4 regions of the Streptomyces sp. cg35 genome follow, and region 2 is predicted to be linked to each of the others. Evidence: riboswitches for the same ligand, from Rfam matches in the RefSeq annotation. Region 2 holds a riboswitch; each other region holds the start of a gene.
The links. Region 2 has a riboswitch for cyclic di-AMP ahead of ACQUQD_RS10720 (M23 family metallopeptidase). Riboswitches for the same ligand answer to the same signal wherever they lie in the genome.
Positions count from the first base shown of each region.

Region 1: linked by a shared signal. The riboswitch ahead of ACQUQD_RS21655 (M23 family metallopeptidase) and the one ahead of ACQUQD_RS10720 (M23 family metallopeptidase) in region 2 are both predicted to bind cyclic di-AMP.
Region 3: linked by a shared signal. The riboswitch ahead of ACQUQD_RS17005 (transglycosylase family protein) and the one ahead of ACQUQD_RS10720 (M23 family metallopeptidase) in region 2 are both predicted to bind cyclic di-AMP.
Region 4: linked by a shared signal. The riboswitch ahead of ACQUQD_RS16255 (NlpC/P60 family protein) and the one ahead of ACQUQD_RS10720 (M23 family metallopeptidase) in region 2 are both predicted to bind cyclic di-AMP.

Region 1 is NZ_CP191268.1:4,759,165-4,763,368, reverse strand. It holds gene ACQUQD_RS21660 (aldo/keto reductase) at 1-640, opposite strand, end outside; gene ACQUQD_RS21655 (M23 family metallopeptidase) at 824-1,864, opposite strand; cyclic di-AMP (ydaO/yuaA leader) riboswitch at 1,876-2,034, opposite strand; gene ACQUQD_RS21650 (PP2C family protein-serine/threonine phosphatase) at 2,279-3,382, opposite strand; gene ACQUQD_RS21645 (MFS transporter) at 3,550-4,204, opposite strand, start outside.
Region 2 is NZ_CP191268.1:2,322,255-2,326,458, reverse strand. It holds gene ACQUQD_RS10725 (M16 family metallopeptidase) at 1-1,164, shown strand, start outside; cyclic di-AMP (ydaO/yuaA leader) riboswitch at 1,402-1,566, shown strand; gene ACQUQD_RS10720 (M23 family metallopeptidase) at 1,579-2,367, shown strand; gene ACQUQD_RS10715 (GntR family transcriptional regulator) at 2,591-3,277, shown strand; gene ACQUQD_RS10710 (HPr family phosphocarrier protein) at 3,483-3,764, opposite strand; gene ACQUQD_RS10705 (GNAT family N-acetyltransferase) at 3,954-4,204, shown strand, end outside.
Region 3 is NZ_CP191268.1:3,749,902-3,754,105, reverse strand. It holds gene ACQUQD_RS17015 (cytochrome P450 family protein) at 1-569, shown strand, start outside; gene ACQUQD_RS17010 (transglycosylase family protein) at 731-1,720, shown strand; cyclic di-AMP (ydaO/yuaA leader) riboswitch at 1,902-2,058, shown strand; gene ACQUQD_RS17005 (transglycosylase family protein) at 2,063-2,755, shown strand; gene eno (phosphopyruvate hydratase) at 3,124-4,204, shown strand, end outside.
Region 4 is NZ_CP191268.1:3,571,517-3,575,720, reverse strand. It holds gene ACQUQD_RS16260 (tellurite resistance/C4-dicarboxylate transporter family protein) at 1-849, opposite strand, end outside; gene ACQUQD_RS16255 (NlpC/P60 family protein) at 875-2,065, opposite strand; cyclic di-AMP (ydaO/yuaA leader) riboswitch at 2,073-2,227, opposite strand; gene pcrA (DNA helicase PcrA) at 2,631-4,204, shown strand, end outside.

The DNA.
Region 1 (4,204 bases), 2.4 Mb from region 2:
ACGGGACGACGCCGAGCCCGGCACGGGAGGCGATGTCCTGCCGCTCGCCCTCGTACGTGTCGCGCGAGACCAGGTTGTAGTGCGGCTGGAGGGCGACGTAGCGGGCCAGTCCCTCGCGGTCGGAGAGGTCGAGGGACTCCTGCAGGCGGGCGGGCGAGATGTTCGAGGCGGCGATGTTGCGCACCTTGCCCGCCTTCACCAGCTCGTCGAGCGCGCCGATGATCTCCTCGACCGGGATGGTCTCGTCGTCGTCGAAGTGCGTGTAGTACAGGTCGATGTGATCGGTGCCCAGGCGCTTCAGCGAGGCGTCGGCGGCGGCCTTGATGTTGTCGCCGCGCAGGCCCTTGAAGTCGGGGTGGCGGGCGACCTTGGTGGCGATGACGACGTCGTCGCGGTTGCCGCGGGCCTTGACCCACTTGCCGATGATCGTCTCGGACTCGCCGCCGTGGTTCCCCTCGGCCCAGGACGAGTACGAGTCCGCGGTGTCGATGAAGTTGCCGCCCCCGGCGGTGTAGGCGTCGAGGACCGCGAAGGAGGTGGCCTCGTCGGCTGTCCAGCCGAACACGTTCCCCCCGAGGGAGAGCGGGAAGACCTCGAGGTCGGAGGAGCCGAGCTTGCGCAGAGCAGGGGAAGAAGTCATGCCCTGCTTCAACGCCTTTGCGGAAGACGGTATTCCATGGGCATGCGAAACCGGCAGCCCTGACGTCGGGGGGTTGCCGCCAGGACCGCCGGAACTCGGAGGAGACACGCCTCGGAGGGAGGCATGACTCAGGGAGAGGCCCGCCTCGGAGAAGAGACGGGGCTCAGAGGGAGGGGACGCGGCTCAGGGAGTGAGGCCCTTGTCGCGCAGCCACGCCGCCGGGTCGACGCCGGTGGCGTCCCCGCCGGGGTGGACCTCCAGGTGGAGGTGGGCACCGGTGACATTGCCGGTGGCGCCCACGCGGCCGATGACGTCGCCGGTGCTGACCTTCTGGCCGACGCTGACGTTCATCGACGACTGGTGGCAGAACCACAGCTCGGTGCCGTCGTCGAGGGTGAGGACCGTGCGGTAGCCGTACGCGCCCGCCCAGCCGGCCTCGGTGACGGTGCCGCCGTGGATGGCGTAGATCGGCGTACCGGTGGAGGCCGCGAAGTCGAGGCCCGTGTGGTAGCCGGAGGACCACATGGATCCGGGCTGCCCGAAGGTGCCGGTGAGGGTGTACGAGGCGACCGGGAGCTTGTAGCTCTTGGCCAGCTTGGCGAGGCGCTCGGCCTCGGCCTTCGCCTTGGCCTCCGCCTCCGCCTTCTTCTTCTCGGCGGCTTCCTTCTTCTCGGCCGCGGCCTGCTTCTCGGCGGCCTCCTGGGCGGCCTGCTTGGCAGCGGCCTCCTCGGCCGCGGCCTGCGCCGCGGTGTCGGCCGCGTTCTGCTGCGTCTCGGCCTGCTGCATGATGCGGGCCCGCAGTGCCTCGCCCGCGTCCGACTGCCCGTTGCCCACCGTGGTGAGCGGGGCGGCCGAGGCGGCACCGGACGAGGAGTCGGAGTCGTCGGATATGAGCGCGCCCACTCCGGGCAGCGACTTGGCCGCGGGCAGCGAGTCCTTGACCGCCGACAGGTCGGGCATGGAGATCTGGACGGCGGGCTTGCCGCCCTGCGCGGTGGCGATGCCGCCCGCGCCGACGGCGGCGATCACGCCGACACCGAGGACGGTGGAGCTGCGCGCGAGTCCGCCGCGCTGACGGGCCACGCGGTGCCTGCCGCGGACGGGACGGACGGATTCCTCGGTGGGATTCCACTCCTCCCAGGTCTCCTGCTCGACGCCGAACTCGCCGGGGGCGGAGTCGGCGGAGAATCCGGAGAACTCGGGGGCAGGCCGGTTCGACGCCACGGGGGCGCTCTCCTTTCCTTCCTTCTCGCCTACCGGGTTAGCTGACGGGTTCGGAGCAGGAAGGTCTCCTACGAGCACGGCCCGACGCCCGAAAAGCGACGGAACGATGCCTGATTCACCCCAAGTTGGTGGTTCCCCGGCTCCCTTGCGGGATTAAGCGTGTGCGCACGGAGCCGTCGCTTGTGACGGCTGGGACGACCGCGCTGCGTTATCGAACGTTAATAGACAGCCGACAGTATTTCCAAGCCGTTCCCACTGATCGTTCACGTCTTTGGCCTGGACTTAACGGGGCACGACCGGGCGGAATCGGGCGAGTTGACCGACGATTTTGACGCACGGGAAACATGCCTTTTCCTGACGGTGCGTCAATTGTTATGCGCAGGGGGGTCGCTCGATCACCGCTCGTGACAATGATCAAGGGCGGTGCACGGCGAGCAGCGCCATGTCGTCCTTGGTGCCGCCTCCGGTGTGCCGGCGTACTTCTTCGGCCAGTGCCGCGAGGAGTTCCTCGGGGCCGGGGAAGATGCGCCCGGAGAGCCGGTCCGCGGGGTCGTAGAAGGCGCCCTTCGTGTCCCGCGCCTCGGAGAGCCCGTCGGTGTACAGCAGCAGCGTCGCCGCGGCCGGGAACTCCGCCTCGGTGGCCCGGTCCGGCCAGGCACCGAGCTCGCCGAGGCCCAGCGGCAGCGCCGCCTCCTCGGGCCTGACCACCCGGACCGTGCCGTCGCCGAGCAGCACGATCGGCTCGGGGTGACCGCGGTTGAGGACGCGCAGGAGGTCGCCGCCGTGCGGGATCTCGGCGAGCACGGCGGTGGTGAAGCCCTCGAAGTCGTCGATGCCGCGACGCCGGGTGCCCTCCCGGGCCAGCGCCCGCTCCAGGCGCTGGGCGACCGCCTCCAGGCTGCCCTCCTGCTCGGCGGCCTCCCGGAAGGCGCCGATGACGACGGCCACCGCGGCGACCGCGCCCATGCCCTTGCCCCGCACGTCCCCGACGACGAGCCGCACCCCGTGCGGTGTGTCCTGCACCGCGTACAGGTCGCCGCCGATGAACGCGCCGGCCTGCGCCGCCTCGTACCGCGCCGCGATGGCCAGGCCGCCGATCCGCCCGGCCGGTTCCGGCAGCACCGCGAACTGGGCCGCCTCGGCGATCTGCCGCGCCGAGGCCAGCTGTTCGTCGCTGCGGCGCACGATCCGGTTGATGAAGCAGGCCAGCAGGCACACGGTGGCCACGGTCACCATCTCGGTGACGATCGGGGAGCCGAACTCCCGCGTGTATCTGACGTGCACGGCGGCTATGGCGCCGATCGAGCCGACCCCGGCCAGGATCGTCCCGGACAGCGAGAAGAACGGGGCGGCGACCAGAGGCGCCGCGCTGAACAAAGGAGCCCCGGAGAACCCGGACGGGGTGCAGTACTCGTAGACCGCGCCGCCGATGATCAGCAGCGCCGGCAGCAGCCGCAGGAAGACGTGGGTGACGCTGGCGTCCGCCACCTGTCTGTGCCGCCCTCCGCGCTGCCCCACCAGTTGTCTCCTGCCGCGTCCGCGCCCCGGTTTCCGGCGTCTCACCAAGGGTTCCCGGGGAGGGGGCGCGGGGCGACCAGTACGGGTCCGTCCGGGTGAGGCGTCCCGGGAGCCCGCGGGGTGCGGCGCCGCGAGAGCCCCGCACCCGATCTCGGCTCACGGGGCCCCTACGGCGCGAGGGCCCCCGCCTTCACCTCCGCCAGCCGCCCACCCCGCCCGAGCCGGTGCAGCGCCACGGCCCCGACCGCCCCGACAGCGGCCAGCGCCCACCACACCCCGGCCGGGGAGCGCGCGATCAGCGCCCCGGTGCCGAGGTTCCCCACGGTGATCCCGATCCCGCACACCGTGTTGTAGAGCCCGTAGTGCGTGGCGACCCAGCGCCCCCGCGCCAGCGACACCACCGTGTCCATCTCGAAGGGGTAGAGCACGGCCGTCGCCGCCGCGAGCCCCGCCGCGCACAGCAGCAGCCCGGCCACCCCGGTCAGGCCCGCGCCGCCCGCCGCGGGCACCAGGAACGAGGCGCCCATCAGCCCGAGCCCGGCGACCAGGCACTGCTCACGGCTCCACGTGCGCCGGCACCAGTCGGTGATCCGCAGCTGCCCGGCCAGCGCCACGAGCCCCGACACCACGAACAGGGCGCCGGTCGCGACCTGCCCGGCCCGGCCCCCGCCGAGCAGCCGCTCCACGGCGAGCGGCAGGGCCAGATAGACCTGGAACGACAGCACGTACGACCCGGTCATCGCGAGCGAGAACAGCCAGAAGGAACGGTTGCCGAGCACCGTCCGCCACTGGCCCCCCTCGTCACCGGAGCCCGCCGCCGCC
Region 2 (4,204 bases):
GCCTTCAACGAGGGCACCGACAAGCACTCCGCGGAGGAGTTCGCGGCGGAACTGGAGCGCTGCGGCGCCACGTTGGACGCGCACGCCGACCACCCCGGCGTCCGCGTCTCCCTGGAAGTGCCGGTCTCCCGCCTCCCCAAGGGGCTGGCCCTGCTGGCCGACGCCCTGCGGGCGCCCGCCTTCGCGGACAGCGAGATCGAGCGCCTCGTCCGCAACCGCCTGGACGAGATCCCGCACGAGAGCGCCAACCCGGCCCGCCGCGCCGCCAAGGAGCTCTCCAGGCAGCTCTTCCCGGCCGGCTCGCGCATGTCGCGCCCGCGTCAGGGCACCGAGGAGACCGTCGCCGCCATCGACGCGGCGGCCGTGCGCGCCTTCTACGAGAAGCACGTACGTCCCGCCACCGGGACCGTCGTCGTGGTGGGCGACCTGACGGGCACCGACCTCGACGCCCTCCTCGCGGACACGCTCGGCGCCTGGACCGGCGACACGAGCGAGCCGCGCCCGGCGCCGCCGGTCACCGCGGACGACACCGGCCGGGTCGTCGTCGTGGACCGTCCGGGAGCGGTGCAGACGCAGCTGCTCATCGGCCGGATCGGGCCCGACAAGCACGACCGCGTGTGGGCGGCGCAGATCCTCGGCACGTACTGCCTCGGCGGCACGCTCACCTCGCGCCTGGACCGCGTCCTGCGCGAGGAGAAGGGCTACACCTACGGTGTGCGGTCCTTCGCCCAGGTGCTGCGGTCCGCGCCCGACGGGACGGGCGCGGCGATGCTCGCCATCAGCGGCTCCGTGGACACTCCGAACACCGGACCCGCGCTCGACGACCTCTGGAAGGTCCTGCGCACGCTGGCCGCCGAGGGCCTCACGGACGCGGAACGCGACACGGCCGTGCAGAACCTGGTGGGTGTGGCCCCGCTGAAGTTCGAGACGGCCGCGGCGGTCGCGGGCACCCTCGCCGACCAGGTCGAGCAGCAGCTGCCGGACGACTTCCAGGCCCGGCTGTACCGCCAACTCGCCGAGACGGGCACCGTGGAGGCCACTGCGGCGGTCGTGAACGCCTTCCCGGCCGACCGGCTGGTGACGATCCTCGTGGGCGACGCCGCGCAGATCGAGGAGCCCGTCAGGGCCCTCGGCATCGGTGAGGTGACCGTGGTCACGGGCTGACCCCCGTCCCGCACGCCGCACGAAGCCCCGATGGTCACGCCGACCACCGGGGCTTCGTGCTGTCGCTCACGTCCGTCCACGACCGGCCTTGGATCACGAATGTCCGAATTGGGGCGGAGGTTGCCTGTCTGGTCTGTGGCATGCACTACAAAAGCCGGGATCCGTTTGTTGATTAAAAGATGTCCCGTTTAGCGTCGGTCCGGCTGTCCGCCAGACCTACGTCGCGCCCGCGACACCGGACAGTCATCGCCGAGTCCCCCACGGCGCGAGCCAGGGGAGCCGGGGACCCATCGCAGTCCCTGGGGTGAATCGGACGCTCTTCCCGTACGGGGAGGGTGTCCGTAGGAGACCTTCCTGCTCCGAACCCGTCAGCTAACCCGGTAGGCGAGAGGGAAGGAAAGGACCAGCCACTTCATGGCGTTCACCCGTGCCACCGGGAAGCACCGTCGTCCCAGCCGTCTCACGCGTACCACCGCGCAGGTCGCGGGTGTCGCGGCGATCACCACGACCGGTGTCCTCGGAGGCCTCGCCGCCCCCGCTCTCGCCGCCGACAACGCGGCCGCCGACCAGAACGGCCTGACCCAGGCCATCGCCATCGGCGACTCCCTGGCCGACCAGATCGACGCGCAGGCCTCCGCGCAGAAGAAGGCCGCCGCTGAAGCCGCCGCCAAGAAGAAGGCCGAGGCCGAGGCGAAGAAGAAGGCCGAGGAGGCCAAGCGCGAGGCCGAGGCGAAGGCCAAGAAGGAGCGCGAGGCCAAGGAGCGCGCCGCCCGTGAGGCCGAGCGCAAGCGCCTCAACTCCTTCGTGGCACCGATCACCGGCTCCTACGTCTCCACCGCCTACAAGGCGAGCAGCGGCCTGTGGTCCTCCGGCAGCCACACCGGCATCGACTTCCACGCGGCGAGCGGCACCTCCGTGCACGCCGTGGGCTCCGGCACCGTCGTCGAGGCCGGCTGGGGCGGCGCGTACGGCAACAACATCGTGATCAAGATGAACGACGGCACGTACACCCAGTACGGTCACCTGTCGTCCATCGGTGTCTCCGTCGGCCAGGCCGTCACCCCCGGCCAGCAGATAGGCCTCTCCGGCGCCACCGGCAACGTCACGGGCCCGCACCTCCACTTCGAGGCCCGCACGACCCCCGACTACGGCTCCGACATGGACCCCGTCGCGTACCTCCGCTCGCACGGCGTGAACGTCTGACGCATCCGCAGCAGCAGTCCCCGAAAGCCCCGGCCGCCGAGCCGGGGCTTTCGCGTGTGCACGCCGTTCCTGTCCAAAAAATATCCATGGATTCCGGCCTGCCGTCGGAAATTCAAGGAGGGTGGAATAGAGTCACTGGGCGGGCGCGTCGAACAGGTGTCAATCGCGCTTGCACGGGCGTCAATCGACCGCGTTTCGCGGGGATTAAGGCGGAGGTCGGGTCATGCGCATTCCCGCGCACTCGGTATGCACGGCGATCCGCGACGACATCGTCGCGGGTGTCTACGAGCGCGGCAGCAGGCTCACCGAGGAACTGCTCGCGCGCCGCTACGGGGTCTCGCGCGTCCCGGTCCGCGAGGCGCTGCGCACCCTGGAGGCCGAGGGCTTCGTCGTCACGCGCAGGCACGCGGGCGCGTGCGTGGCCGAACCCACCGAGCAGGAGGCCGCCGACCTGCTGGAGATCCGCATGCTGCTGGAGCCGCTGGGTGCCGCACGCGCCGCGCAGCGCCGCACCGAGGCCCACCTCAAGGTGCTGCGTGGCCTGGTCAGGCTGGGGCAGGAGCGCTCCAGGCGGGGCCAGAGCGAGGATCTGCGCTCCCTGGGCGGCTGGTTCCACGAGACCCTCGCACAGGCCTCGGGAAGCCCCGGCCTGATCACCCTGCTCACCCAGCTCCGGCACAAGATCGCGTGGATGTACGCCGTCGAGACCCCGGCCCAGCCGGGCGATTCCTGGGCGGAGCACGGCGCCATCGTGGACGCGGTGGCCCGCGGCGACGCCGAGCGGGCCCGCTCCCTGACCGCCCTGCACACCGAGCGCGCCGTCACGGCCCACCGGCTGCGCGTCCCCCGCGCGGGCGACCGTGTGAGGACTTCGCAACATGCCGTAAACACGGCGGGGCTCCAGCATTAACAGGGGGGCCGTATACAAAGAAGTGCGGTATTCATCGAATGAGCCGCGCAGTATCTTTTGCCGCCCTGATTAAAGACGTCCAGTGCGGTGTAATTCTGCTGCCCTATTCGGCGTGCTTGAATTTCGCGCGGTGGTGTCCGAATGCGAAAACGGCGGAGCCGCGCGCCCTCGAAGGGAAACGCGCGGCTCCGCCGAACTGATGGGATCAGACGGTCTCGGGAAGCTCCTCGAGGCCCTCGGAGACCAGCTTCGCCAGACGGTCGAGCGCGGCGTCCGCACCCTCGGCGTCGGAGGCCAGGACGATCTCCTCGCCGCCCTGGGCGCCCAGGCCCAGCACCGCGAGCATGGAGGCGGCGTTGACCGGGTTGCCGTCAGCCTTGGCGATCGTCACGGGGACGCCGGCCGCCGTGGCCGCGCGGACGAAGATGGAGGCGGGGCGGGCGTGGAGGCCCTCGGCCCAGCCGACGTTGACGCGGCGCTCAGCCATGTGATGCTGCCCTTCAGGTGTCTCACGGTTGTCTAGACCATTCTCACACACCGTGGAGCGTGCTCGACGCGGACCCAGGTCCCCTCCGAGCACTGCCCTTCGGCCTTCCATAGCCTGCCTCCCACGCGCGCGGGCCGCGACCCGTACGACTGTCGCCCGCTTGTCGGTGGCCAGCCCTACCCTTGCGGCATGGAGACCCCGTCGGACCGGCACGCCTACCCCGCCCACTGGGAGGCCGACGTCGTGCTGCGCGACGGCGGCACCGCCCGGATCAGGCCCATCACCACCGACGACGCCGAGCGCCTGACCAGCTTCTACGAGCAGGTCTCGGACGAGTCGAAGTACTACCGCTTCTTCGCGCCCTACCCCCGTCTGTCCGACAAAGACGTCCACCGCTTCACCCATCACGACTACGTGGACCGCGTCGGCCTGGCCGCCAC
Region 3 (4,204 bases), 1.4 Mb from region 2:
ACCTCACCGAGAACGAGGCCGCGGCGATGGCCTTCATCCTGCTCTTCGCCGGCTTCGAGACGACGGTCAACCTCATCGGGAACGGCACGTACGCCCTGCTCACCCACCCCGAGCAGCGCGCGCGGCTGCAGCGGGCGCTGGCCGAGGGCGACACCGGGCTGCTGGCGACCGGCGTCGAGGAACTGCTGCGCTTCGACGGCCCGGTCGAGCTGGCGACCTGGCGGTTCGCGACCGAACCCCTCACCATCGGCGGCCAGGACATCGCCACCGGGGACCCGGTCCTCGTCGTGCTCGCCGCCGCCGACCGCGACCCGGCGCGCTTCGCCGCACCCGACACCCTCGACCTCGCGCGCCGCGACAACCAGCACCTCGGCTACGGCCACGGCATCCACTACTGCCTCGGCGCCCCCCTCGCGCGCCTGGAGGGACAGACCGCGCTCGCCACCTTGCTGACGCGCCTTCCGGACCTGCGACTTGCCCAGGATCCGGCCGATCTGCGGTGGCGCGGCGGTCTCATCATGCGTGGACTGCGCACGCTGCCGGTGGAGTTCACGCCCCACCAGAACTGACGAGCCGTCACATCTGTGACTTTCACGTGATCTGCGCTGCATCGACTTGTGACAAGCGTTCGAGTCCCGCTACGTTCACCAGTCATCGCGACATGTGCACATCCTGCACTCCCGCATCACCCGTCGCGTGCAGCAGCATCAGCCTCGCGAAAGGGAACCGCATGCTCTCCGGGAACGGTCGTCACCGTCGCCCCCGTCAGGCACCCGCTCTCGTTGTCGCCGCCGGTGTCACCGGCAGCGCCATCGCGATCCCGCTGCTCGCCGCGACCAACGCGAGCGCCGCCTCCACCAGCACGTGGGACAAGCTCGCCGAGTGCGAGTCCGGCGGCCAGTGGAGCCTGGACGCGGGCAACGGGTACTACGGCGGACTGCAGTTCTCGCAGGAGATGTGGGAGCAGTACGGCGGTCTCGACTACGCCGCGCGCGCCGACGAGGCCAGCAGATCCCAGCAGATAGCCGTCGCCGAGAAAGCGCTCGACGACCGCGGGCCGAGCGCCTGGCCGAGCTGCTCGATCGTGGCCGGTCTCACCAAGAGCGACGACTCGGCCGATGTCGACCCGGGCGCGAGCGCCTCCCCGTCGGACGACTCCTCGGACGGCTCCTCGGACTCCGCCGACGACTCCGCCACGGATTCGGGAGACAAGAATCACGACGGGTCCGGCACATCGGACACCCCGTCAGCCGACGCGACGGGCGATACCTCCGGTAACACGTCGAGCGACGACCCGAGCGACACGGCAAGCGACAAGTCGGACAAGTCGGGGCAGTCCGCCGACGATTCCGGCACCGACCCCAGCGCCGACGCCTCCGGCTCGGCGGCCGATCAGGAGCCCTCGGACGCGGCCACCCCGTCCGCCCCGGCCTCGGACGACGCCTCCGCCGGCGGCCGTCACCGCGGCGACCGCGCCACGGACGACACCTCCGACTCCCGTACGGGAGAAGGCCGTCACGCCTCCCGCGAGGAGCGGCGCGACGAAGGGACGTACACGGTCCGCTCCGGCGACAACCTGTGGGACATCGCCGACGCCCATGACGTCGACGGCGGGTGGGATGCGCTCTACGACCTGAACAAGAAGACGGTCGGCTCCGACCCCGACCTCATCCTTCCTGGTCAGAGTCTGGATCTTGGCCTCGAATCGGGCGAAAAGTAGCGGGAGTTCAGGGCTGGTTGGGGCGCGTATGTCCACTTTTGCGCGAGTGAGACATGAGTCTCAAAGACCCTGATCGTCTTTGAAATCGGGCGGATCCACTGCTTAACGTCGTCACCGCTCGCCACTGCGGGCCCCGACGGACGTCACGCCGAATCCTGCCAACGTCCGTACGGGAACAGTCGACGCGTCAGCGCCGTAGGCAGGAGCGGGGGACCCAGGTAAGTGCCGTTCAGGGAGACCGAGACGGCTTGGGGTTAAGCCGCGCACAAGGATGCGCGGCCGGGCACTCACTGGCCCGAACCCGACAGCTCACCTCGTAGGCGTCGGTGAGGGGATCTCTCCATGCTGCTTTCCAGCAAGGGCAAGCACCGCCGCCCGTCCAAGGCCGTCCGTGTCGCCACGCTCGCCGGCGTCGCCGGTGCCGCTGTCGCCGTCCCGCTGATGGGCGCCACCTCCGCCTCCGCCGCCTCCACCTCCGAGTGGGACCAGGTCGCGCAGTGCGAGTCCGGTGGCAACTGGTCCATCAACACGGGCAACGGCTACTACGGCGGCCTCCAGTTCTCGTCCTCGACCTGGGCCGCGTACGGCGGCACCGCCTACGCCTCCTCCGCCGACCAGGCCTCCAAGGCCCAGCAGATATCGGTCGCCGAGAAGGTCCTCGCCGCGCAGGGCAAGGGTGCCTGGCCGAGCTGTGGTGTGGGCCTGTCCGGCGCCTCCACCTCGAACTCCGCCCCGGCTCCCGAGCAGCCGAAGCAGCAGCAGGCTCAGCCGCAGCAGCGCTCCGAGTCCTCCACGACCACCCGCTCCGAGCAGCGCCAGGCGCCGCAGCAGCAGGAGTCGAAGAAGACCGTCACGACCCCGACCGGCAAGAAGGTCAAGAAGGGCGACGGCGAGTACAAGGTGAAGCACGGCGACACCCTCAGCAAGATCGCCGAGGCGCACGGCACCACCTGGCAGAAGGTGTTCAAGCTCAACAAGGACATCGTCACCGACGCCGACCTGATCTACCCGGGTCAGCAGCTGCACCTGAAGTAAGCCGCACGTATAGAGGGGAGCCTCGGCATCGGCGGACGCCGAGCTCTTTCGACCCGTCCCCATGTAACGGGCCGCTCGCATCGGCGCCCCATCCCGGCATCCGGGGTGGGGCGCCTTGCTGTCCGCCGACTGCGGCACCGTCGCGGCTGCCCGCGACCCGCACCCGGCGCTCGGCCCGGACACGGCGGACGGGATTCCGTCACCCGCACGCCACCACCCCGTTTTGTTCCAGTTGGGAACATTTCGCTAACGGCGTTGTCCACGAGACGGGCGGTCGGCTGGCCGATGCCCCGGAGCCGGTTAGGCTCATGGGTGCGGGAATGCGTTACCGAGGCAGCCCGCCCAGTTGCGTCACATCCCAGAAGGAGATGCTCGTGCCGTCCATCGACGTCGTCGTAGCCCGGGAAATCCTGGACTCCCGAGGCAACCCCACGGTCGAGGTCGAGGTCGGCCTCGACGACGGCAGCACGGGTCGTGCTGCCGTTCCGTCCGGTGCCTCCACCGGTGCCTTCGAGGCCATCGAACTCCGTGACGGTGACCCCAACCGTTACCAGGGCAAGGGTGTCGAGAAGGCCGTCCTCGCCGTCATCGAGCAGATCGGCCCGGAGCTCGTCGGCTACGACGCCACCGAGCAGCGCCTGATCGACCAGGCGATGTTCGACCTGGACGCCACGGACAACAAGGGCTCCCTCGGCGCCAACGCCATCCTCGGCGTCTCGCTCGCCGTGGCCCACGCCGCCTCCGAGGCCAGCGACCTGCCGCTCTTCCGCTACCTCGGCGGTCCGAACGCGCACCTGCTGCCCGTCCCGATGATGAACATCCTGAACGGTGGGTCGCACGCCGACTCCAACGTCGACATCCAGGAGTTCATGATCGCCCCGATCGGCGCGGAGTCCTTCTCCGAGGCGCTGCGCTGGGGCACCGAGGTCTACCACACCCTCAAGAAGGTCCTGAAGGCCAAGGGCCTGTCCACCGGCCTCGGCGACGAGGGCGGCTTCGCCCCGAACCTGGAGTCGAACCGCGCCGCCCTCGACCTCATCCTCGAGGCCATCAAGGAGGCCGGCTACATCCCCGGCCAGCAGGTCGCGCTCGCGCTGGACGTCGCCGCCTCCGAGTTCTACAAGGACGGCAAGTACCAGTTCGAGGGCAAGGAGCGCTCGGCGGCCGAGATGACCGAGTACTACGAGGAGCTCGTCTCCGCGTACCCGCTCGTCTCCATCGAGGACCCGCTGTACGAGGACGACTGGGCCGGCTGGAACGTCATCACCGAGAAGCTGGGCGACAAGGTCCAGCTCGTCGGCGACGACCTCTTCGTCACCAACCCGGAGCGCCTGGCCCGCGGCATCGAGGAGAACTCGGCGAACGCCCTCCTCGTCAAGGTCAACCAGATCGGCTCGCTGACCGAGACCCTGGACGCCGTCGAGCTGGCCCAGCGCAACGGCTTCAAGT
Region 4 (4,204 bases), 1.2 Mb from region 2:
GGCGGTGGCCACGGAGAGCGTGGCCACGGCCGTCACCCCCATCGGGAACACCGTCGACCAGCGCCGCACGTCGTACGTGAACCGCGGCTCCAGCACCTCCGCCACCGCGAGCACCACGTACCAGGCCAGGTCGAGCGCGAGCAGCACCCCGCACATGTCGCGCAGCACCCCGGTGACGTCGGAGTTCCAGAGGTCACCGGCCCGCCCGGCGAGCACCAGCCGGGCCGCCGCGAGCGCCGAGATCCCCAGCGCCCCGCCCGCGATCCAGTGGTCCCCGGCCCCCTCGAACACCTGCCGGCGGTCGAACCGGGCGAACGCGACGACGTACAGCACGATCCCGCACCAGAACACCACCACCGCCGCGTGGCCGAGCCAGGCCACGCCCAGCTCCGCCGACAGCGTCGCCCCGAGCACGGCCAGGCTCTGGGTCGCCACGCAGACGAGGAAGACGAGCCCCGGCATCCGCGGTTTCCAGTGGCGGACGACGGCGAGGAGCAGCACGGGCCACACGAGCGCGGCGATCACCAGCAGCGCCTCGGCGAGCGCCTGCAGGCCCGCCAGCGAGAGCCGGGTGCCGAGGACGCACGTCGCCGCGACCGCGGTCAGCGCGGGCGGCGTGTCCGCCTCGCGCTCCCAGCGGCCGCGGTCGCGGACGAGACGGAGCAGGAAATCGCAGGCCAGCACCGCCCAGAGCGCCGCGGCAAGGACCAGGAAGACACCGGACAGGACGGCGTACCCGGTCAGCCGGAACCCGACCGAGACGATGCCGGTCGCCATCACGGCGGCACCGGCGGCGGGCGGGAGCTGGGACCAGAAGGACTGCGGGATCACGTCCGGGCGGTGCTGCACCGCCCGAACGTAACCGCGGATCCGGTCAGGCGGGGCGCACCACGCTGTGGATCGACCCCGTGCCGTCGTAGTAGATGGACTCCTCGCGGACGTACGCCCCCGGCTTCGGCGCGTGGATCATCATGCCGTCGCCGAGGTAGAGGCCGACGTGGCTGATGTCGTCGTAGAAGAAGACCAGGTCACCCGGCTGGATGTCGGAGAGCGGGACGGTCGTGCCGACCTCCACCTGGTCCCAGGTGGTGCGCGGCAGCGAGATGCCCGCCGCCTTCCAGGCCGCCTGGGTCAGCCCCGAGCAGTCGTACGAGTCCGGGCCCGTGGCGCCCCACACGTACGGCTTGCCCTCCTGGGACTTGGCGAACGCCAGCGCCTTCGCCGCCTTGGCCGCGTAGGTCGACGACGAGCCGGACGAGCCGGACGAGCCGGACCCCGATCCGGACGACGTACCCGAGCCGTCCTCCTGCCGGGCCGCCTCCTCGGCCGCCTTCCGCTTCTGCTCCTCCTCGGCCTTCTGCTTCTGGGCGAGCTCGGCGGCCTTCTTGCGGGCCGCCTCTTCCTTCTTCTTCTCGATCGCCGCGAGCCGCTGCTTCTCCTCGGCCGTCAGCTCGGACAGCAGCCGGCGCGCGTCGGAGAGCTTGGACTGCACGCTCTGCTTCGAGGTCTTCAGCTCGGTCTGCGAGGAGGTGAGCTGCTGGAGGTTCTCCTGCGCCTCGGTGCGCTTCTTCGCGGTCGCGCGCTGCTGCTCCTGGTAGTCGTCGACCGCCTTCTTCTGGCTGGCGGTCATCCGGCTCATCAGGTGGTTCTGCGCGAAGTAGTCCTCGGGGTCGTCGGCGAGGAACATCGTCGCGGTGTCGCTGACCCCGCCCGAGCGGTACTGCTCGGCGGCGAACCGGCCCAGGTCCTGGCGGGCCGCGTTCATCTTCTCGGTGCGCTGCGCGATGTCGTCGAGGAGCTGGTCGACCTGCTTCTTCTTGCTGTCGGTCTGCTCCTTGGCGGAGTTGTACTTCTGCGTGGCGACCTCGGCCTGCCGGTACAGGGTGTCGACCTTCTTCTGCACCTCTTCGAGGCTCGGCCTGGCCGGCTGCGCGGGGGCGGCCTGTGCCGTCTGCGAGAGCAGGGCCACCGAGGTGAGGGCGGCGGTCGTGATCCCGACCGCGGGGGTGGTGCGAAGGCCGCCCGACATCCGGGAGCGGGTGCGCGGCTTGCGGTGCGACGCCAAGGAGGCGACTCCTTCCGTGGTCCGCCTACCGGGTTAGCTGTCGGGTTCGGGCGTACGGAAGGCTGCCCTACGGTCAACTGCCCGATGGTGCCGGGCCGTTGAGTCGATTCACCCCAAGGTCGGTTGGGTCCCCGGTTCCCTGCCTCTCGGCGTACGGAACTCAGCGGGGGCTGCCCGGTCGCCGCGTTGTTCGCGAGCGGGGGGACGGGCTGCCCGCGCAGCACCGTAGCCAACTCGTGTTGCTGCTGTGAAGGTTGATGTTCGATATGCCCGATACATTTTCGTGACCTTGGCGACTCCGCGGCCCCGCACCTGGCCGTATGCGGCCAACCCCTCATGGTCTGCGGCGATTTGTTCGCATTTCGTCCATGCGCTTGTCGGGGATGCGGGAGTGTGTGGGCTTCACTCACTATTTGTGAAGGTGTCGTCATGGAGTGTGACGAGGGGGCGTCCGGTGTCCGGGCCCGGCCGACCCGCGCGTTCCGAAGCCGCTGACCTGCTCGGACGGGCGGTGTGGTGAAGGCGGCGGCGGGGTGTCAGTGGGGCGGCCTAGACTCGTAGAGCGATGAGCAGCCTCTTTGACGACAACTTCCTGGCCAGCCTCCAGCGCGGCGCGGAGGAGCCCCCGCCGCCGCCCGAGGACGAGCACGACGGCCCCGCGCCGGAGCCGATCCCGGACGACCTGTTCGGCGGGAAGTTCGACGTGCCCCCGGCCAGGGACGCCTACTACCGCGACGGCGCCCCCCGCCCGGCCCTCGACCCGGCGGCCCTCCTCGACGGGCTGAACGAGAACCAGCGGGCGGCCGTCGTGCACGGCGGCACCCCACTGCTCATCGTCGCGGGCGCCGGCTCCGGCAAGACCCGCGTCCTCACCCACCGCATCGCCTACCTGCTGGCCGAGCGCGGCGTGCACCCCGGCCAGATCCTCGCGATCACGTTCACGAACAAGGCCGCGGGCGAGATGAAGGAGCGCGTCGAGTCCCTCGTCGGCCCGCGGGCCAACGCCATGTGGGTCTCGACCTTCCACAGCGCCTGCGTGCGCATCCTGCGCCGCGAGTCGAAGAAGCTCGGCTTCACCTCGTCGTTCTCGATCTACGACGCCGCCGACAGCAAGCGCCTGATGGCCCTGGTCTGCCGCGACCTGGACCTCGACCCGAAGAAGTTCCCGCCGAAGTCCTTCAGCGCCAAGATCTCGAACCTGAAGAACGAGCTGATCGACGAGGAGGACTTCGCCGGCCAGGCCGCCGACGGATTCGAGAAGACGCTCGCCCAGGCCTACGCGATGTACCAGTCGCGGCTGCGCGAGGCCAACGCGCTGGACTTCGACGACCTGATCATGACGACGGTGAACCTGCTGCGCGCGTTCCCCGACGTCGCCGAGCACTACCGCCGCCGCTTCCGCCACGTCCTGGTCGACGAGTACCAGGACACGAACCACGCGCAGTACGCGCTGGTGCGCGAGCTCGTCGGCCCGGCCCAGGACGCGGAGGGCAACGACGCGGACCCCGCCGAGCTCTGCGTCGTGGGTGACGCCGACCAGTCCATCTACGCGTTCCGCGGCGCCACGATCCGCAACATCCTCCAGTTCGAGGAGGACTACACGGACGCGACGACGATCCTGCTGGAGCAGAACTACCGCTCCACCCAGACGATCCTCTCCGCGGCCAACGCGGTCATCGAGCGCAACGAGTCGCGCCGCCCCAAGAACCTGTGGACCAACGCGGGCGCGGGCGCCCAGATCACCGGCTACGTCGCGGACACCGAGCACGACGAGGCCCAGTTCGTCGCCGAGGAGATCGACCGGCTCACGGACGCGGGCGACGCGAAGGCCGGCGACGTCGCCGTCTTCTACCGGACGAACGCGCAGTCCCGTGTCTTCGAAGAGATCTTCATCCGCGTCGGCCTGCCCTACAAGGTCGTCGGCGGCGTCCGCTTCTACGAGCGCAAGGAGGTCCGGGACGTCCTCGCCTACCTGCGGGTCCTGTCGAACCCCGAGGACTCCGTCCCGCTGCGCCGCATCCTGAACGTGCCCAAGCGCGGCATCGGCGACCGCGCCGAGGCCATGATCGACGCACTGTCGCAGCGCGAGAAGATCTCCTTCCCGCAGGCACTGCGCCGCGTCGACGAGGCGTACGGCAT